3 regions of the Shewanella sp. MF05913 genome follow, and region 1 is predicted to be linked to each of the others. Evidence: predicted binding sites of a transcription regulator. Region 1 holds the regulator's gene; each other region holds the start of a gene.

Region 1 (7,506 bases):
GCACTAAATCCGACTGCACTGCGGCTGCGGTAACCTCTCGTCCAGCACCTGGGCCGCGGATAATCAATGGGTTACCTTGATAAAACGCACTGCGAATAACAAACACATTATCGCCAGGGGTTAAGTTGGCATAAGGATGATTATTGTCTACCCACTGCAAACCGACCTCGGCCTGCAGTTTACCCTCGACTTTGTCTAACGATGCCACGTAACGCAGCACTTTGTTTTGCTCAGCGGCTGCAACATATTGTTGTAACAAGTCATCATCTAACTCGCTAATACGCGGTAAAAAATCGTCTAACGACAACTCAGCTAATGCCTTAGGCACTAACGAATTAAGCGTAATATCATCGAGCTCAACGGCTAAACCAATCTCACGGGCTAAAATCAGCAATTTACGCTGCATATCACGGCCAGACAAATCATCACGCGGATCGGGCTCGGTAATCCCTAAACCGCGCGCTTCTAGGACTAATTCCGAAAACGGTTTGCTGCCATCGTAGTTTTCAAATAACCAACATAAGGTACCCGAAAAAATTCCGCCGACAGCTTCAATGGTATCGCCACTATTACGCAAATCGTTTAACGCGTGTTGTATCGGTAAACCCGCTCCGCAACTGGCGTTATAACGCCAAAATAACCGACGATTACTGAGCTGTTGCTTTAATTCACGATAAAAAGGTAATGGCCCAGAACCCGCCAGTTTATTTGCGCTCACCACATGAATGCCACGTGCAAATAGCTCAGGATACTGCAAGGTTAATGTGGCACTGGCACTGATGTCTAACGCGACAATTTCATCACAAGACAATTGCGCTAATTGCTCAAACAATGAGTCGTAATCCCAATCTGTAGCATGGGCTTGGTAATCTTGCTGCCAATGATTAAGGCGTATACCGTCATTTGAAATTAATGCCTTTTGCGACCCAACCACACCGATAAGCTCTACCGACGCTTCAAGTTCGCGATCTAATGTTTGGCTGGCACGCTTAAATAAATCGACCCATGCTTCGCCAATATTACCGACACCTAGCAGCAACACGCCGATGCGCATTCTGGGGCCGGCGCAGCGACGATGCACCTTTTGGGTTAATAAACTCACCTGCGCTTGTGGCACTAAGGTCACTAAGCTTAACGAGTCTTGATAAACAGGTTTGGCATCGCGGCTTAATAAACGGGCAAAGCTGCGTCTAAAATGATGTGCATCTGCACTGACTAACGCCACCAATCCTAGGTCAGTTTGTATGGCTAATTCATCAATCGCCCATTGCTCGCCATGTTTTACCAACAGTGCTTGAACCTGTTTTTGGCTTTCTAGGGTAAATGCCAGCTCAAATTTATGTTGGGCGAGCTCCCAATATGCTAATGGCGTCAGGCCTGCTTGATCTAAAATAGCCAGCAGTGGTGCAATCTCGGTGTTGAGTTTAAAGCTAAATAACACCACTTCATTGAGGTTAGTCACCACAGGTGCGCTAGCCGATGAACTCAGTGGAGCAATTAAGGTAAAGTCGGTGTGAGATGCGTAGCTTGAACGTACAGCTAAACTCACATCGGTGTTAAATAATGGCTGCAAAGTACGTGAGTGCAAAACAGGCGAGCCTAAACGCGCAAGGCGATCAGCTTCTGCTAAAGACATGCTTTTAAGCAATTTGGCATCATTAATTTTGTTAGGGTCAGCGTTAAACACCCCTTCAACATCAGTCCAAATGGTGACACGTTCAATGTCAGCCAGGCTAGCTATTAGCGTGGCGCTAAAGTCAGAACCATTACGGCCCAGCAATAAGGTATCACCATGGCGGTTAGCACAAATAAAACCGGTAATCACTAAACGCTCTTGCGGATGCAAAGCCAACAAAGCTTGCACCTTGTCGCGCGACTCTTGCACTAAAATATTAGGCACTGATCCTTCGTCGGCAACCAAAATAGAACAGGCATCAACATGCGTTGCAGCCACGCCAGTTTCGCGCAGTAATGCTGCCATTAAGCGTGCAGACCAGCGTTCACCAAAACTCACAACCTGGTTTAACTGATAATCGTTGTGCTGCTCTAAAGACAACAAGCTAACTAATTGCGCTCTGTCGGTAGACAAGCGCTCACGCAAATCACGCGCCTGCTCGTTTGACAATAGTTGCTCAATTAAGGTTTGCTGATAACTAATGAGCACTTGCAGCTCTTCTTGCCAAAGTTGACCGCTGTCGCGCAAACTGAGTAATTTATATAAGAAGTTAGTGGTTTTACCGGCAGCAGACACCACCACAAGATCATCACTGTTACCATGAGTCAGTAAAATATGGGCAACACGACGATAGCAATCAGCATCCGCTAAACTAGAACCACCAAACTTATGTAAATGACCTCGCGCCATTACGCACTCCTTAAACAACTACGACTTTTTTTATTGCGACTGCTATTTTACTTTATTTAACGAAAACTACAGCTAACATAAACGTAAATTAAGCTAATTTTACCCAAGTTCAGGCTATTTAATTGCTGCAACTGCGGCTAAACCGGCTTTAATATCAGCAACCAAATCTTCAGCATCTTCAATGCCGACAGATAGTCTCAATAAAGTGTCTTTAATACCAGCCTCTTGGCGTGCTTCTGCATCCATTGCTCTGTGGGTCATCGTGGCCGGAACGGCGACTAAACTTTCCACTCCGCCTAAACTTTCAGCAACACTGAACAATGTCAGCGCATTTAAAAATGCCACCACTTCTGCCTCGCCACCTTGCAATTCAAAACTTAACATAGCACCAAAGCCTTGTTGTTGTTTTGCCGCAATTTCGTGACCTGGATGGTCTTTTAAACCGGGATAGTACACTTTAGCAACCACGTCGCTGGCATTAAGCAGTTCCACAATCTTTTGTGCATTACGTTGATGCTCTCGAATTCGCACTGCTAGTGTGCGTAAACCGCGTAAGGTTAAGTAACTGTCAAACGCAGAGCCGGTTAACCCAAGGGTGTTTGACCACCAATGTAGTAGCTCACCTAATTCAGGATCTTTAGCCACCACAGCGCCGCCAACCACATCACTATGGCCGTTAATGTATTTAGTGGTTGAGTGAATAACGATATCAGCACCTAACAATAAAGGTTGCTGTAAAATGGGTGATAAAAAGGTGTTATCTACCGTAACTAATGCACCAACGTCGCGACAAGCATGGCTAATCGATTCAATATCAACCACGCGTAGTAATGGGTTTGACGGGGTTTCTAACCACACCATTTTAGGTTTTTGCGCTATGGCTTGGCTCAATGCTTGAGCATCGGTTTGGTCGACAACCACTAATTTAAATTGGCCTTTTTTAGCCAAATTGGTAAACAAGCGATAACTGCCACCATAACAGTCGTGCGGAACCACTAATAAATCATCAGGGCCGAGTAAGCTGGTCACCAATGTAATGGCCGCCATACCTGTGCATGTCACCACTCCGGTTGCACCTTGCTCAAGTTTTGCCAGCGCGTCACCTAATATGCAACGAGTAGGATTGCCTGATCGGCTGTAGTCAAATTCGCGCGGATTTTTATGGCCGTCGAACGAATAATTGGTCGATAAATAAATCGGTGGTACTACGGCTCCATGTTGTGTGTCTGATTCTATACCCTGGCGAACGGCCAATGTGGCGCTTTGATACTTAGTCATAAAGACTCCTAAAAATTCACAAACACACAAAATAGATGTCTAGACGTCCAAATTTACCTAAGAGGTTAGCGTACGTCAACCTAAATTAGACGTTTAGACGTCTAAACATAAAGAAATCTATTTGCAATCGTCACTAAATAGTAGCAATAATTTGACTAGAGATTGTAAGGGGTTAAAATCTGCCCCGTATTTATCGTTAAGGGTAAGTTAATGACTGAGTGGAATGGCGAATATATCAGCCCATATGCCGAACACGGCAAAAAGAATGAACAAGTAAAAAAGATTACAGTTTCTATCCCTTTAAAAGTATTAAAAGTACTGACAGATGAGCGTACCCGTCGCCAGATAAATAATCTGCGTCATGCGACCAACAGTGAACTGTTATGCGAGGCATTTTTGCATGCATACACAGGCCAACCATTACCTCATGACGGTGATTTATCCAAAGATGAACCGGATAGCATTCCAAGTGAAGCGAAAAAGTTAATGGATGAGATGGGTATTGAGTGGGAAGAAATGGAATAACCCACAGACTTAATCAACAGACTTTGAAGCGACCCTAATAAGAAGTCGTGATATTTTTATAGAGAACTTATGATGTCATTTATCGATCCATCTACATTGATACTGGCATCAGTTATCGTTTTTTTTGGCGCGCTAACCCAAAGCTTAATTGGCTTTGGGTTAGCCGTTGTCGCAAGCCCTCTGCTGTATATTGTTAATCCCCAACTTGTCCCTGTCCCCATAATTGTTATGGGATTTGCCATTTCGGCAATGACCTTATACAGAGAACGCGGTCACCTGCAATTTAATGGCTTGCAATACGCCTTACTCGGCCGGATCCCCGGTGGATTTGTGGGTGCAGGATTATTACTGTTTGCCCCACAAGCCATACTCGGCTTAATTATTGCGGCTATCGTATACATTGCCGTGATTCTGAGTGTTTACAAGATTACCGCCCCCATCAACCGTATAAGCTTATTTATTGCTGGAGTATTCTCCGGTATTTTTGGCAACATCGCCGCGATTGGTGGCCCACCGATGGCGATTTTACTCGCCGGACAAGATGCTAGCCAATTTAGAGCGGCATTGTCAGCCTTTTTTGTATTCAGCTCACTGATTGCGTTAGCCATTTTAGCCGTGGTCGGTTTAGTAGAAATAAAGCATTTGTGGTTGTCACTGATGCTGCTACCGTCAGTCATTGGCGGCTATCTTGTCTCGGGTTTGTTAATCAACCACGTCGATAAAAACAAAACCCGTCTTGCCACTCTCGTGCTCTGCAGCATCAGCGCCACGGTTTTAGTGGTTAAATCAGTGATGGCATTAGCCAACTAACCCTAAAAGCGATCTCTTTTTACATCTCAAAATATACCCTAACCCGCCTATCAAGCATCCAGCCAAATTAGCAATAGATCTGCGTCACACAAGTTCATTAGATTTTTTTCAATTAACTTTTTTTCAATTAGATTTTTCTCATGAATATGATCTACTTCAAATTAACAATACCTCTTTTTAGGTAACATTATTTACAGCAAAGCAATACAGCAATATTGCTAAGGCACAACCTATAAAAGCCCATAGAGGATAAACATGATGAACACTTATATTAAAGTTGGTATCGCAGTCGCTATTGCATTATCTCTCGGTAGCCAGGTCATGGCAGCCGATGGCGGCAACCCTAAAAAAGGTAAACACCTGTACAAAAAAGAATGTAAAGCCTGTCACAGTGCCAATAGCGAAGGTCAAGAGCTCACCCCGATGAGCAAAACCATGAGCCAATGGGATCGCTTCTTCTCGCGCGACAAACACAAAGCAAAACCTGCCGTTTTTGAGGCATTGTCTGAACAAGAACTAAAAGATATTCAACAGTTTTTGTATGACCATGCTGCCGACTCAGACCAGCCAGCAACCTGCGGCTAAGTCAGCCCAGCTGATCAACGTTTCTGAGTAAACGCCAACATCAGCCAGTAACCGAATCGAATTAAAAAATAATGAGGCTTAGCCTCAGGGAATCTGACAACCAAAATTTGCTTAATTGATTCAATATTAGGCAAATACGGGGAGAAACATCATGAGAACACTTATCTCAATACTGGTTGCTAACGCGCTCTTTATGAGTGGTGCAGCCGTAGCAACTGACACCGATGTACAAAAAATTGCCGAACTAGAAAAGCAGTTGGCCGAAATATCTGAAGATTTAGATTACTTAAACTCACGCGTTGACAAAACTGAACGTCATAGCGCATTAGACAGAATCGAAATTACCGGTGACTTTAGAACGAAAGTGCATTCATTACACTATCAAAATGTCACCTGGAACCCCGCCATGAACGTCAACTTTTCTGACTTTGCCGCTAAAGCAATGGCCGGTGAATTTGGCGACCCAAGCAGTGCCAGCTCACCTTTAGGGCAAATGATGATGGCCAATCCTGATTTAGCCGCAGCATTCCAAAGCGGTATGCTGCAAGGCGTAATGCCGATGGTATTGGGGCAAAAGACCCAACAAGATATCGATAATGATATTTTTTACACCACCCGCCTTCGCCTAAACCTTAATGCAAAAGTGTGGGATAACGTCAGTTTTGCTGGACGTCTTACTATGTACAAAAGTTGGGGCGACTCAACAGGCGTTAAAGTATTTGATTCATGGAATTCCTTCACCATGGACGGCACTAGCAGCGGTAGTACCAGTGGCGATGAATTAAAAGTTGAGCGCGCCTACTTTAACTGGAAAGACATTAATGGCAGCGGCGCATACCTGTCTATTGGTCGTCGTCCTTCAACTTACGGGCCTCCAAGTCACTATCGTGAAAATGAGCTTCGCGGCGGTACACCCTCTGGCCACCTCGTTAACTTTAACTTCGACGGTGCAACGTTAGGGTATGACTTAACCGATATTACCGGCATTGAAGGCCAAACGGTCCGTTTCTGCTACGGCCAGGGCTTTGAATCACAATACGGTAACGGTGAATTATTTGGCGATATCATCACCAAAGATACCCATCTAGGTGGATTTAATATCGACGTCATCAATGACGGCAACCACTTTTTACAGTTCACCTTATTCGGCGCTAAAGATGTAAACGACGGCTTCACCGGCACCATGGCATTCCCAACACAATTGGCCAGTATTTTTGCGCCAACCATGTATCAAGATATGCAAAAGTTTGAAAACTTTAACTTTGTTACCCGAGTGCAGCCTAGCAGTGTGATTGGTGATATGTACCTAGGTGGCCTAGGCTATGCCTATGAATCAGACGAAGACATGAAAATGTTTGCCTCACTCGGTTGGACTCGTGCTGAACCGACAGGCAATGCGGGTTTATTTGGTGGCATGTTAAGTGATGCCGTATTTGAAGCGGCATTAAACAGCACAGGCACAGAAATCATTATGGTGCCAACCTCAACCGTCGACTCTGACACTAAAGACGGTTATGGCGTATATGTGGGAATGCAAATTCCAGCACCATATGGCAAGTTTGGCCTTGAATATAACTATGGTTCTAAATACTGGAGCCCATTCACCCAAGCACAAGATGACCCTATGGGCAGTAAATTAGCCACCCGCGGTCATGTTGCCGAAGCTTATTATATCTTTGATATTAATCCTAAAATGTTTATCAAGTTAGCCGGTTTGTACTACGACTATGAATACACAGGCAGTGGTTCTCCAGTGGGTGCACCACAAAAAGTAGACGATGTGATTGCAGGCAATGCTTACTCAATGTTGCCCGTAGTCGACACCGCCTACGACATCAATGCATCACTGACCATCAATTTCTAACTTGAACTTCTCATTGGTCCCCCTGAGCACAAACTCAGGGGTAAGGACACATATCATGAAAACATTCACAGCACTGGCA
Region 2 (7,506 bases), on a different contig from region 1:
GCTGCAGGGCTGATGACAGGGCCGTAAGCGGCGTCTTTGTCATCCCATAAACCTGGACGCACTTTGGCTAAGGCTTCTTTTAACTCAGGGATCCACTCTTTAGCTTTACCGACAAACACCGCCACGGAAATGGCCATACAGCGTTGACCCGCAGCGCCAACCGAAGCACCAACCATGTTATTAATCACTTGCTGCTTGTTTGCATCAGGCATGATCACGCAGTGGTTTTTAGCACCCGCAAACGCTTGCACACGTTTTAGATTATCAGTACCTGTTTTATAAATGTATTGACCAACGCCCACTGAACCGACAAATGAGATCGCTTTAATGGCTGGGTCTCTTAACAAAATATCGACTGCGGTTTTGTCGCCATGAATAAGCTGCAACACGCCTTTTGGCGCACCCGCTTCAACAAACAATTCCACTAAACGCTGTGGCGTCATTGGATCTTGTTCAGACGGTTTTAAAATAAAGGTGTTACCGCAGGCAATCGATAACGGGAACATCCATAATGGGATCATGGCAGGGAAGTTAAACGGGGTTATACCCGCACACACGCCAAGCGGTTGCGTATAACTGTAGGTGTCGATATTACGCGCGACGTTTTCAACGGTTTCGCCCATCATTAACGATGCAACATTACAGGCATGCTCAGCGACTTCAATGCCGCGCCATACATCGCCTTTAGCGTCTTCAAATGTTTTACCGGTTTCTTGCGCCAAAATGGTCGCTAATTCGTCGTGATGTTCTTTGAGCAAATGTTGGTAACGCAACATGACGCGCGCACGCTCAGACACAGGCACTTCTTTCCAGGTCTTAAACGCTTCTTTGGCGCTGTGAATAGCCAATTCGACTTCTGCTGTTGTCGCGCAATTAATTTTTGCGATAACGCTGTTGTTAGCTGGATTGGTCACATCGATATTGCGATCGCCGCTGCCAAAAGTGAATTCGCCATCAATGTAATGCTTAACTTGTGTGATCATGTTGCTTCCCTCGATCCTTGAATATCTTGAGTGAGCTAGGCTCACTCTTATTGAGTGACTGCACAGGTGATGCGATTATTTTGCTTGTCAGTCTCACATGTTATGTGGCTGCATTTGCCTCTACCTGTACAGTGGTCTTGTCGAACTTAGTCTTGTCTAACTTAATCTTGTCTAGCTTGCTTAAACCTCAATCGCCATGGCTGTGGCTTCGCCGCCGCCAATACAAAGCGAGGCAACACCACGCTTAAGCCCTTGAGCTTTTAACGCATAAATCAATGTCACTAACAAACGTGCGCCCGAACAACCAATTGGATGACCTAAAGCACATGCACCGCCGTTAATGTTGACTTTGTTGGCGTCTAGCCCTAACTCAGATATTGCTAACATGGTCACCATGGCAAATGCTTCGTTAATTTCATAAAGGTCGACGTCATCTTTGCTCCACTGCACTTTGTCGAACAGTTTTTGCATTGCGCCTACTGGCGCCGTTGTGAACAACGATGGTTCTTGTGAATGGGTGGTGTGACCTTTAATGGTGGCCATGACGGTTAAACCTAATTCGCTTGCTTTAGCGCGAGTCATTAACATTAATGCTGCGGCGCCATCTGAAATTGAACTTGAGTTAGCTGCGGTAATGGTGCCGTCTTTGGTAAATGCTGGGCGTAATGTGGGGATTTTTTCAGGGCGGGCATTACCTGGTTGCTCATCGGTGTCGACGGTGACATCACCACGACGGGTACTCATGGTGACAGGCACCACTTCATCTTTAAAAGCACCGGAGTTAATTGCGGCGTTCGCTTTTTCGAGTGAGCTTAGTGCAAAGGCATCCATTTGCTCACGCGTTAGGCCAAAGTCATCGGCAGTTTTCTGGGCAAAAGTGCCCATTGCACCACCGGTATAAGCATCTTCAAGGCCATCTAAAAACATATGGTCCATGACTTTGCCATGGCCCATACGCATGCCACCACGGGCTTTGTCGAGTAAGTATGGCGCCTGGCTCATGCTTTCCATGCCGCCCGCAACAACCACTTGGCTGCTGCCAGCTTTAATTAAATCGTGCGCTAACATCACGGTTTTCATACCTGAGCCACACACTTTGTTTACTGTTGTTGCGCCAACGCTTAATGGCAAGCCTGCACCCAATGTTGCCTGTCGAGCGGGTGCTTGACCAAGGCCGGCTGGCAACACACAGCCCATTAGCACTTCATCTACGCTGTCGCCGCTTATGCCAGTTTGTGCCAAAAGGCCTTTAATCGCGGCAGCCGCTAATACTGGAGAAGCGACCTCAGACAATGCACCTTGAAACCCACCCATTGGTGTACGTTTCGCGGCAACAATAACGATATCTTGACCTGTTTGCTCTGTACTCATAACCACTCCAATTTTTATGCGCATAAAAAAATATCAAAAACAATATCACACCACTTTGACGTTGACGCTAACGTAAAGCAAGTAAAAAATGGTCTAAAATGTGATGTTAATCAGATGGGGTTGTCATTGCAGATTTACACTTGATAGAAAACGAGATGAGATTCTAGATAACTTTCTGTTTATATTGACATAAAATACTGGTCACCTTGGTCGCACTAGTGAATATAGCCAAGGTTAAACTTTAGTCTACTGAGGTTGATAATGAGAGGTTATTGTGGTTAAAAACAAAAAAGCCGCGATACCTTAAGGTATGACGGCTTTTAGATTATGAGTGGCTGATTATGGTTTTTTGTTTTCCCATGGTGTTTTTGCGCTCATGTCGTTTAAGTCATACGGCGTTAACTGATACACATAATAATTAAGCCAATTACTGACTAACAAACTGCCATGGCTATGCCAACGCGCTATAGGGTCTTGAGCGGGGTCGTCATTACGATAGTAGTTTTGCGGAATGTCTGGATTTAATCCCTGGCCTAAATCGCGAGTGTATTCATCGTTAAGGGTGTCTTTTTGATATTCAGGATGACCCATGACAAATAAATTACGATTGTCGCGACTGATCGCAATGTAAGCACCAGCCTCATCAGACTCGGCCAACACTTCAACCTCTGGGTGTTGACGTAACTCTTCAACATTCATCTCAGCAAAGCGTGAGTGCGGCGCATAAAATTCATCGTCAAAACCACGCAACAACGGGTGTGGGTCGCTGGTGCGACTGTGATTAAATACGCCAGAGCGTTTATTTTGCAGTAGCTGACGCTTTAAACCATACAAATGATATAAGCCAGCATGAGCCGCCCAGCATAAAAACAGTACCGAGGTGACATGATTTTGCGACCAGTCGATAATTTCGCGAATATGATCCCAGTACACCACATCTTTAAAATCGATTTGTCCAAGCGGTGCGCCGGTAATGATTAAGCCGTCATAATTGTTATGGCGGACCTCTTCAAAATCACGGTAAAAAGTATTCATGTGGTCGACTGAGGTATGCTTTGATTCTTTGTCGTGAATACGCAGCAAATCAACTCCAACCTGCAACGGCGTATTACCCAACAATCGCAGCAATTGAGTTTCGGTCTCAATTTTGTTTGGCATTAAATTCAAGATCAGCACCCGCATCGGACGAATGTCCTGATTGGCGGCGCGGGTTTCAGACATCACGAAAATATTTTCTGACTCTAAAATACCTGCTGCGGGAAGATTATCTGGAATTCGAACCGGCATACGACTCACCTTTTTGGGTTAATTAAACACAGACCATGTGTGTAGTGATAAATAAATAGGCAACGTGCTGTAAATCAATATGTTTCACCGATCACAGTTTCAACATTCTGCAAAAAAGCTAACTGAGCACACCAAGCTGATGTCGTTAGCGATACAGATTAACGCTAGACCTTGATAACACGCGATATAAGCAATAGTCACACAAGCACTCATTGATGTCATCAATCATACACAAGGATGTCTAGAAGTCTACACGTCTTAAGTTGAATTTTTTTCTCTCTTGTTATCAAACGAGGTTATTCCTATTATGAGTCATTGATAATCATGAGGTTAACTATGTCTGTCGCGACAGCAATGATCATTGGTGCAGGCTCTCAACTCAGCCAGGCGCTTGCAAAGCAATTATCGGCTCAACAGGTGTCTTTAATGCTTTTTGTGCATGACCCTGAATCACTCGAACAATTTGCTCAAAGCCTTCCTGGCGAGGTCAGCGTTTATCCGCTCGCCATTGACCAGCCACAAATGTTAATCGAACAGCTTAATCAAGCGTGGAAGCAACATAATGGCGCTCATTTAGTGATAGTGAACACTGGGGTAAACGAATACGACCCTTCGCTACCCTGGTCTATTGACCAACAGGCTATTAACGTTAATGTAATGGGATTTGCAGCGGCCAGCCAATGTGTTTTTAAATTAATGTGTGAGCAAGGCTATGGTCAATTAGCCGCAATTAACTCCATTGCAGGGCAACGCGGCGGCCCCAACGTGGCTTACCACGCCTCTAAAGCCTTTGCCGCAAATTACCTGCAAGGGTTGAGCATGCATGCACAGCGCTTAAAGTTGCCGGTAACGATTAGCGATATTCAATTAGGCTTATTTGATAAAGCGGTGCACTTAAATACTCAATTACTCCTGTCGCCCATTGATAAAGTGGCAACGCAAATACTAACAGCACTTAAAAAGGGAAAACGCCGCGTGTATGTCACCAAACGCTGGCGCCTTGTGGCATGGATAAACCGTATACTGCCCGAATATATTTATAATACTCGCCATTGGAAACCGAAAAAGAAACGCGGTTAACTTTACGCTTGGTTAATCTTGATGGCACAAAACAAAACAGGAACCTAAAAGGTTCCTGTTTTTGTCTCTACGATATAAGTCTTTAGAAAGTATAACCTACGCTAATCATATAAACCCAAGGGTCGATATCGGTTTCAACCACCACATGATCTGCCCCCATATCAAAGCTCACATCTGTAGAAATTTGCGCATACCATACCGAGGCGTTCACGAGCCATTTTTTATCAATCTGGTAATCAATCCCGACCTGCGCCGCAACACCCCAAGAGTTAGACATCGACAGATTATCTAGGCCTAAATCTTTGGCATCTTGATTAAAGTCATTGTCAAAAAAGTTAGTAAAGTTAACCCCTACCCCAACATATGGACGCAGTACAGACTGTGCATCACCAAAATAATACTGAGCAACTAATGTAGGTGGTAAGTGTTTAGTGTTGGCAATAACACCTAATTCACCTAGCGATACATCATGGCTAAATGGCGTAGCGGCTAATAACTCAACGGCAATGTTGTCGGTCAGCATATAACCAAAGTTAAGGCCTAATTGCGTGTTGTTATCAACGGTAAACTCTGCGACACCAGCAACAACAGGACTTGATTCGTTAGGCGCCACCGTTGCACTACCCGCACGAACAATAATGTCACCCGCTTGATGCGCAGCAGCACCAAAAGATAAGCCAGCAGATAGTAATGATGCAGCAACTAAACCTAGGGTAATTTTCTTATTCATTTTCAAACTCCATGACAGCAATAAATAGATGTAAGCCTGTAACATCCTTAACAATTGCCGCTAACCTACCTAAGTTATTCATTAACAATATTGATTTAGATCAATAAAATTGCACTACCCCTATTGAGGTAGCATATTGCATGTCTCGAGCTTGATTTAGATCACAAAACGACTAGCAAAATAGACTAAAGATGCATTTATAAGTTAGCTTATGCGATGAAGATCATGGGCTTATGGCTGAATGGAATGTAAATGTTGAAAACACATGATGCCATAGCAAATCGTCATATTGAGTGAATGTGATATGGCATGATTGGGTCATGCAACCATCGCTAACTAGCGAGTTAGCGATGGTTTGAAAGTGGGATTTAAACTGATAGCAAAAAACTAGCTGGCGTCGTGTTGCTGCTCTGGCGCGGCATCGGCAAACGCCGATAACTGATTACAGGCGAGGTCAATGCGCACAATATTAGGAAAGTCATCAAGCGGGACATTAAAGCGCTTTGCATTGTAAACCTGTGGCACCAAACAAATGTCTGCCAAACTGGGTGTGTCACCGAAACAAAAACGGCCAGAATACTGGCTTAATTGCGCTTCTAACGCGGTAAAACCTACTGTTATCCAATGTTGATACCAACGCATTTTATCGGCATCAGACACGCCCATGTCTTTTACTAAGTATTGTAATACCCGTAAATTGTCTAACGGGTGGATTTCACACGCAATGGCTTGCGCCATACTACGCACAATGGCGCGATGCTCAATATTGCTCGGCAATAAGGCTTCTTTTGGATACTTTTCTTCGAGGTACTCAATAATGGCCAGTGATTGCGATAAATTAAGCTCGCCTTCTATGCCATCATCAACCAGAGTGGGCACAAGATGTTGCGGGTTAAGTTGGTGGTAAGCCTGTGAGTGCTGCTCTCCGCCATTATTAACCAAATGCACTGAAACCTGCTGTGCCGTTAACTGCTTTATATTTAACGCGATACGCACACGATACGCTGCGCTTGAGCGCCAATAACCATAGAGCTTCATGTTCTATCCTCTTTTTAGTTTTAGTTTTAGTTTTAGTTAGCCATTAATAACAAAAAAGGCAATAACGATAATACGTTATTGCCTCTTAATAAATACCGCGACAGAACCTTTACGCTTTATATTCAACGACTTTTTGGTCGATAGAACCAAAAATACTCACGCCATTTTCGTCAAACATTTCAATTCGTACGGTGTCCCCAAATTGCATGAACGGAGTTGTTGCTTTGCCGTCGGCAATGATTTCTAGCATGCGTTTTTCAGCTAAACAGCTTGAGCCCGCACTGCGGTCATAATTTGAAATTGTGCCAGAGCCAATAATCGCACCAGCACCTAATGGACGGGTTTTAGCCACATGCGACACTAACTGACTAAAGTTAAACGTCATGTCGACGCCTGCATTTGGGCGGCCAAATAACTCACTGTTTAAATGAGTCACCAGTGGCAAATGCACCTTGCTGTCTTGCCACTTGTCGCCTAATTCATCTGGGGTTATCGCAATCGGTGAAAACGCACTTGATGGTTTCGATTGGAAAAAACCAAACCCTTTACCGAGCTCACCTGGGATTAAGTTACGTAATGACACGTCGTTAACCAGCATTAATAGTTTGATGTGCTTAGCGGCATTGTCAGCCGAGACCCCCATGGCGACATCATCGGTGACAATCGCAATTTCTGATTCAAAATCGATACCGTATTCTTCACTGGCCATTTCAATGTCGGCTTTAGGTGCAATAAAGCTGTCTGAACCACCCTGATACACTAATGGATCGGTCCAAAATGATTCTGGCATTTCAGCGCCGCGCGCTTTACGCACTAGCTCTACATGGTTAACGTATGCGCTACCGTCTGCCCATTGATAGGCACGCGGTAATGGCGATAAACAACGTGCTTCATCAAAAGCGATGGCGTTATCCATTTGACCGTCATTTAATGCTTCATATAATTCGCTTAACTGTGGATACAATAAATCCCATGCATCGAGTAATTGCTGCATTGTTTTAGCAATGGCAGGCACGG
Region 3 (7,506 bases), on a different contig from region 1:
GTCAGGCCAATGCATTTTTTTACTCAATCGCAGCCGCATAACATTGAGCTAGGCTGGCGCTTTAAATATGTCAGTTGGGGAAAAGGTTACGCAACAGAAGCGGCAAACGCGGTTATGCAAGCGGTAAGTACGGTTGATGAGGTCACACATGTGAGCGCGATAGCGGTTGAAGATAATCTAGCGTCTATCGCCATCATGAAAAAATTAGGTATGCAATTTCAATACAAACGACTTCATCGCGATCCATTAGGCGATACTGAAGCGGTGTTTTACCAGAAAAGAGTGTAGACCATATGTATGTAAACCAGTATCGTTTAACAAATACACACTTGGTTTCGGCCATTGTTTTTTGCTCTATACAATGCCTTATCGGCATTCTTTATTAAGCATAAATGGTCTTTACAATTCGTGTTTAGCTCGCTAACTCCGATACTAATAGTGACACTAATTGATAAATCAACTTCCCCTGATTTCCCCGGGGTTATTAAATGCGTATTTTCGATAATGTTCCTTAAGCGCTCAGCGAGTTTGTGTGATGTTGTAGCTTGAGTAGAAGGAAGAACGACAACAAACTCTTCACCACCATAGCGGGTAACAACATCAGTATCACGTAGTGAACTCTTTATATTTTGAGCAATATTTTTCAACACAAGATCACCTATATGATGGCCATAACTATCATTAATAATCTTGAAATGGTCAATGTCGATAAGGAAAACACACAGAGGCTGAAAATAATTTTGGGCCTTAATGGTTTCACTTTTGAGGTAATGATCTAAATAGCGACGGTTAAAAATACCAGTGAGTGGGTCGGTAATGTTTTCTTGCTTTAATGTGTGTAACTGCATGATATCAACTGTTGTTTTAAGTGATAAGTTGCAGACGATATAGACAAAAACGGCCCCAAAGAAAAATATCGTCGGAACGGTTAGATCAATTAGAATAGAAAAGTTAAGAAAACTAACTTTCGCATATAAACAGTAACTGATGATAAAGAATAAGATGAGCAGCATTAAAACTCCCCAACTCTGCTGCAATTTTCCTGCCGGGAAAAGACGAATTATTTCCCAGACCTTAATCATCGCTATGACGAGTAATAATGTTCCTACTATAATTAATCCACTACCGATAAGTGGTAAAATATCACTCATACGCTGCCTGTTATTAATGTTAACAAGAACTAAAATTTTTAAAAATAAACACTTACAAAGGTATTACACCATAATAATGAGTTTTTGTAGTTTTTAGCATATCAGTTTCTATGAATTAAAGAGTGATTGAGTTCAATAATTCGTCTAATACATGTAGAGTCATTAAGTAAAGGATATTGCAATAATAAAGGCGTTAATTACATTAACTCAAATCAACGAATTTGACATAATAAAAAAGAGCAGAAAATCTGCTCTTTTTTTGTACTTGTGAGTAAGCGAATGAATTATTTTTTCGCGTCTAAGTAACGCTCAGCATCTAGTGCAGCCATACAACCTGTACCTGCAGAGGTGATTGCTTGACGGTAATGTTGATCCATTACGTCGCCACAAGCATAAACACCTTCGATGCTAGTTTGTGTCGCATTACCCTGAAGACCACTGTTAACTTGTAAGTAACCGTGGTTCATTTCTAACTGGCCTGCGAAGATACCGGTATTTGGGCTGTGACCAATGGCTACGAATACACCCGCAACCTCTAAATCGGTAATAGAACCGTCTTTAGTGCTCTTCTTTTTAAGACCGGTTACACCCATTTCGTTACCTGTCACTTCTTCAAGTGTTTGGTCTAGGTGTAAAATGATGTTGCCATTAGCCACTTTGTCCATTAAACGATTGATCAGAATTTTTTCTGAACGGAAACTGTCACGACGGTGAATTAAGTGAACTTCAGAGGCAATGTTACTTAAGTAAAGCGCTTCTTCAACAGCAGTATTACCGCCGCCAATCACTGCCACTTTTTGGTTACGATAAAAGAAACCGTCACAGGTTGCACAGGCAGAAACACCGCGGCCCATAAACGCTTCTTCAGATGGCAGACCTAAATATTTAGCTGAGGCACCAGTAGCAATAATCAATGCATCACAAGTAAACTCGCCATTGTCGCCTTTTAAACGGAAAGGGCGTTCAGTTAACGTGACTTCATTGATGTGATCGAAAATAATTTCGGTATCAAACTTTTCAGCATGCTTTTGCATGCGCTCCATTAATGCAGGACCTGTTAGGTCTTCTGCATCGCCTGGCCAGTTTTCAACTTCAGTAGTCGTGGTTAATTGACCACCTTGCTGCATACCTGTGATCATCACAGGATTTAAATTTGCACGCGCAGCATAAACAGCAGCGGTATAGCCGGCAGGGCCAGAACCTAAAATTAGTAGGTTAACGTGACGAGCTTCACTCATGATTTTGTTCTCCGATAACATGCCTTAAGCAATTTGCATGGGATTGTATGGAATTTATATCGGCGGGTAAAGGGAAGTTAACGGTAGGAAATCGATTGCGCTAATCTATTGTGTAAATAATCCGTTTCTTGTGGGTCAACTCATCTGATATAGATCATTACTAGCTTGGGCTTGTTAACAGGGCAACCTCATCAGGGCAACCGCATGAGTGTGCATTTTTTGCTCACAATGGATCGTTTCAATATAGAATCACTTCCAATCATTAATGAAGTGATAACATTGAGAACAAATGTAATTTGATAAACACCCTCGATTAGTTCATAAAGCGTTCGTGATCTCGCCTTATTAGAAATAGGTATGAAAAAATAATAGTTTATAAAATGGCGATATAAAATATAGCAGTTTTGAAAGCACACCTTGGAACAGAAAAAAACATTTATTTCAATGTAAGGTCATCGCTAAAGCCATTTAGTTTAATAATTATACATCATTTTTTTTAATGATAATATATTCGTCGCTCATTGACTGAAGCTCAAATGATTCATAGTAGCTTCAATAGGATTGATTTTTTTAAAGGACTAAACGATGCCAAATAATATAGAGCTTTGCTATAGCAAAAGTAATACCTACCCAGTTAACCCAAATAACGAACAAGTCTTTGCCACATTTCAACAAGACAACCCACATATTAATGGAGCTTTTGTCGCTGCTGGTACCCCTTTTATTATGCGTAGTGGCAACACTAATGGCACTAGTTGGCGCCAAGAAAGACCTGAATTAGTCTGCACGCTTAATCAAATACAATCTTTACCACAACAAGCAAAACGAAATATCGCTTTGATGGATGATATGTTTGGAGGCGAAAATCTACAAGCACTCGCTGATTTTTATCAAGCAGAGTTAGCACCCATGCTGCGCAATGAAAGTATTGTAGCCATAGGCGCAGCATCAACTGCCTTAGATACAGATTAAGTAACTTTGCTAAAGCCGCGAATAAACTTCAAGATTCATTAGAGAAAGTAAGAATTGGCGCACAAGCAAAATATCCTAAAGCCCAAATGATGATGCTAGAACAAAACGCAAGGGAACTAGGGAAAGACTTTAATCAAAAATTCCAAGCAGAAATCAATAAATACATTGGTCGGGTCAAAAGCAAAAGAGGTACTGTTTACAGTAATGCCGATCGTGGAATCAATAAAGCAAAAAGTGGTAGGTCCATAAAACCGATTCAATTTACCTCTACAGTCGATTTTCAAAATTTACGTGCTTTTGAAATGGGAGCAAATGTTCTCGGTAAAGGATTAATTGTGCTTGATGCTGGGATCCGTGCGGGCAATGTACATGTTGATTATTTAGCCGGAGCTAATTGGCAAAAACGTGCAGCAGTTGAAACAGCCGGTTTTGGTTTGAGTACTGCGGCAGGCTTAGCTACAGGTGCTGCAATAGTTGAAGCAGGATTAGGTATTGCCCTATTAGCAACCCCTGTTGGCTGGGTAATTATTATTGGTACAGCTGTAACTGTTGGGTATGTTGCAGCTAAAGGTGGTGATTCTATCGGGCAATGGGTAGCCAATGAAGCCTATAATATTGGTGACTGGTTAAATAGCCTATAGCGAGGGATTTATGGAAGAGTTATCCACTGAAAGCTTGATGGCAGTAGTGTTTTTTATTGTATTGCTTATTTGGGGTACTGCCATATTTTTATTTGGCCGCATTACTATTAAACATCTTGAGCAAGAAATGTTGAAAGAAGGGATAGAGCCCCCAGCTTGGGATAAAGGTATAGGTGCACGAATGGTTGCTTACGCTGGGGTTATAGCTTGGCCTAACCTCAAACGTCATGCTTCTCTTATTAATGTAGAGGCAACTAAACGGTTTACCCGGGAAAAAGATAAAAAATTTGCGTGGTTCTACATTATTTCTTCGGTGAGTATTTTTACTCTTGGATTATTTATTTACTATTTATATATCCATAAGAGTTAATAGTGTTACTGGGTGATTGATTTTACATCGATGAGTAATCTTAAGCAAAAGCTAACAAAAAAATCTATCCTCTGCCGTTGCTCAAATAGGGTGTTTTTGTTTCATTGTTGAAATAAGGACATCTCCCTTATTTCAACAATATGTCGTAAACTCAAAAATCTCAGTGATCTTGATTGATCACGCAATAAGAGAAGTACTATTTATCTCAATCCAATTAATAAACCAAGTGACAGGTTGGTAAATTATTTTTTTCTAAATAATTCTGATGGTATTCCTCAGCGATGTGGAATGTTTGTATCGGTACAATTTCAGTCACAATATGACGCTGTCCCCATTTACCACTGCGTGCTAATGCCAACTTTGAGCTTTCAGCTTGGGCTTTTTGCTCTTTATCGTGGAAAAAAATCGTGCTGCGATATTGCGTACCAATGTCGCCGCCTTGCATGTTGAGCATGGTTGGGTTGTGGTTTTTCCAAAACGTGTCCAATAAGTCGTTGTAACTGATGACTTCCGGATCAAACTCAACTTGAACCACTTCAGCATGACCAGTAGAACCTGTTTTAACTTCTTTATAGGTGTTAGCACTGTCTTTGCCACCCATGTAGCCACAAGTTGCATTGCTTACACCGTCGATTTCACGGAAGAAATACTCAACACCCCAAAAACAACCTGCACCAAATGTTGCTAACGCCATGACATACCCTTAAAACAAATTATAGAAGTCTAGATGGCTGTAATTGTGTTGAATATTTTATGTTTTTGCAAGCAAACTTTGATTAATAAATAAATCTAACATATGCCATCATTAAACTCGCGTTCTCCTATGATAGAATCCGCGCCAATAGGCACAAAAGTTAATCCATTAAGTAACATGTCATTAACGATGCCATATAATAATGATACAAGGAGTTGATCGTGTTATCTGACCTAACCAACAACAACGATTTTTTAGCTTACACCTTAGCCAACCCCACTCACATACCTGCAGCATATGACTTTATGCTAGGTCAGCACACTCGTGTTGATGTATTAGATACTGGAGTGATTGTATTTACTCCAGCTCATGCCAGCAAAGATATTGTGTTGTCTTGCGCTGTGCATGGTAATGAAACCGCGCCGATTGAAATCTGTAATCAACTCATTAAAGATTTACTGACCCAGCGTATTATCGCAAAACAACGAGTGATGTTTTTAATCGGTAATCCTGCTGCTATTCTCAATAAAACCCGTTTTATTGACGAGAACATGAACCGCTTATTCAGCGGCGCGCATTCAAAAGGTGAGGGCTTAAGCCATCCTGAGCGTCATCGTGCCAAAGCGTTAGAGCAATATGTGGCAGACTTTTTCAATGCTAATAGTGACAATCAACGCATACATTACGACTTACATACTGCAATCCGTGCTTCAAAGCATGAGAAGTTTGCTATTTACCCATACCGTCCAGGCCGTGCTTTCAGCGGTGAACAAATTATGTTTTTGGCGGCATGTGGCGTTGATACGATGTTGTTCCACCATGAGCCCACAACCACGTTCAGCTATTATTCGTCAGAGCAATTTCAAGCAGATGCTTTTACTGTTGAATTAGGTAAAGTCATGCCATTTGGCCAAAACGATATGAGTCGCTTTGCTCAAACTCATACTATGCTTGAAAAGTTGATTACTGAAACTCAGTTAGCCCCAGTTGAGTTTGACGCTAGCAAGGTCAATTTGTACAAAGTATCTCGCTCGATTAATAAACATTTCGATGACTTTGTGTTTAGCTTTGCCGGTGATGCCAAAAACTTCAGTGCCTTCAATCAGGGTGAAGTGTTGGCCACCGAAGGCGGTATTGAAGTTAAAGTAGAGCATCCGCAAGAAGCCATCGTGTTTCCTAATGCGAATGTCCCTATTGGTCAACGAACGGTGCTTTGCTTAGTGCCAGCGTTAAATGAAACGATTGTATAGATTAGGTATAGTCGTAAAGCAATATATACATGTTAATCGTGAGTAAAATGCGTTTACAGCGAGAGTAGGTATTGATAGGTAGTTTACGTTAACGTAATGTCTACTCGCATAGTATAAATAGAGCCATGTTTATATTGAACATGGCTCAACAATAACAAGAGCATAATATGAGCAACGCACCACTGACCAATGAAACAGTGCACCGTGTCAGCTTCTTAGACAAAGCGTCATTGCACATCCCCATTTTGCGTATTTTGCAAGCCGACGGCACCACGTATGAAAGCGCGGTATTGCCTGTTATCGACAAGACTTTAGCCGAAAAAATCTTTGATACTTGTGTTTTTACACGCGTATTAGACGAGCGTATGTTGGGTGCGCAGCGTCAAGGACGTATTAGTTTTTATATGACCTGTACCGGTGAAGAAGCCTCTATTGTCGGCAGCACAGCAGCACTTGATAAAGACGACGTCATTTTGGCTCAATACCGTGAGCATGCCTCATTGCGTTATCGCGGTTTTAGTACTGAACAATTTATGAACCAAATGTTCAGTAACGAAAAAGATTTAGGTAAAGGGCGTCAAATGCCGATCCATTACGGCAGCCGTGAGCTCAATTACCAAACCATTTCGTCACCGCTTGCAACGCAAATCCCGCAGGCTACAGGTGTGGCTTATGGTATGAAATTACAAGGCAAGCGCAATGTCGCCATTTGTTATTTTGGTGAAGGCGCTGCTTCAGAAGGTGATTTCCACGCAGGCTTAAACATGGCTGCAGTATTGAAAGCACCGGTTATTTTCTTTTGTCGTAACAATGGTTATGCCATTTCGACCCCTACCGAAGAGCAATTTGCCGGTAACGGTATTGCCAGTCGTGGTGTCGGTTACGGTATGCACACTATTCGTGTGGACGGTAATGATATGCTTGCGGTACTAGCTGCCACGCAACAAGCTCGTGCCCACGCACTAGAACATAATGCACCCGTACTTATTGAGGCGATGACCTACCGTTTAGGCGCGCATTCTTCATCAGATGATCCATCAGGTTATCGTTCAAAAGAAGAAGAAGCCAAATGGCAACAACATGATCCGGTTAAGCGTTTCAAACTGTGGATGATTAACAAAGGCTGGACGACTGAAGCTGACGAAGCCACATTATTTGAACGTTATCGTGAAGAAGTATTAGCCGCTGTG

Evidence for each region. Region 1 encodes MetJ, which represses methionine synthesis genes. Its sites were predicted from a motif close to TAGACGTCTAGACGTCTA; they were not measured.
Region 2: a site for MetJ is predicted at 3,876-3,893, ahead of metA (homoserine O-succinyltransferase MetA). Genes of this name have one in related genera too.
Region 3: a site for MetJ is predicted at 5,089-5,106, ahead of msrA (peptide-methionine (S)-S-oxide reductase MsrA). Genes of this name have one in related genera too.

What each region holds. Positions count from the first base shown of each region.
Region 1 is NZ_JCAYNT010000005.1:75,718-83,223, forward strand. It holds gene AC19MV_RS08760 (bifunctional aspartate kinase/homoserine dehydrogenase II) at 1-2,365, opposite strand, end outside; gene metB (cystathionine gamma-synthase) at 2,480-3,643, opposite strand; gene metJ (met regulon transcriptional regulator MetJ) at 3,854-4,168, shown strand; gene AC19MV_RS08775 (sulfite exporter TauE/SafE family protein) at 4,238-4,978, shown strand; gene AC19MV_RS08780 (c-type cytochrome) at 5,234-5,563, shown strand; gene AC19MV_RS08785 (DUF3373 domain-containing protein) at 5,715-7,427, shown strand; gene AC19MV_RS08790 (tetrathionate reductase family octaheme c-type cytochrome) at 7,483-7,506, shown strand, end outside.
Region 2 is NZ_JCAYNT010000019.1:42,167-49,672, forward strand. It holds gene AC19MV_RS18305 (CoA-acylating methylmalonate-semialdehyde dehydrogenase) at 1-983, opposite strand, end outside; gene AC19MV_RS18310 (thiolase family protein) at 1,164-2,354, opposite strand; gene metA (homoserine O-succinyltransferase MetA) at 2,694-3,641, opposite strand; gene AC19MV_RS18320 (SDR family NAD(P)-dependent oxidoreductase) at 3,978-4,721, shown strand; gene ompW (outer membrane protein OmpW) at 4,804-5,451, opposite strand; gene maiA (maleylacetoacetate isomerase) at 5,839-6,489, opposite strand; gene AC19MV_RS18335 (fumarylacetoacetate hydrolase family protein) at 6,599-7,506, opposite strand, start outside.
Region 3 is NZ_JCAYNT010000001.1:717,786-725,291, forward strand. It holds gene AC19MV_RS03160 (GNAT family N-acetyltransferase) at 1-288, shown strand, start outside; gene AC19MV_RS03165 (GGDEF domain-containing protein) at 315-1,151, opposite strand; gene trxB (thioredoxin-disulfide reductase) at 1,436-2,389, opposite strand; gene AC19MV_RS03175 (hypothetical protein) at 2,975-3,361, shown strand; gene AC19MV_RS03180 (hypothetical protein) at 3,448-4,002, shown strand; gene AC19MV_RS03185 (hypothetical protein) at 4,013-4,372, shown strand; gene msrA (peptide-methionine (S)-S-oxide reductase MsrA) at 4,587-5,066, opposite strand; gene astE (succinylglutamate desuccinylase) at 5,288-6,316, shown strand; gene AC19MV_RS03200 (thiamine pyrophosphate-dependent dehydrogenase E1 component subunit alpha) at 6,484-7,506, shown strand, end outside.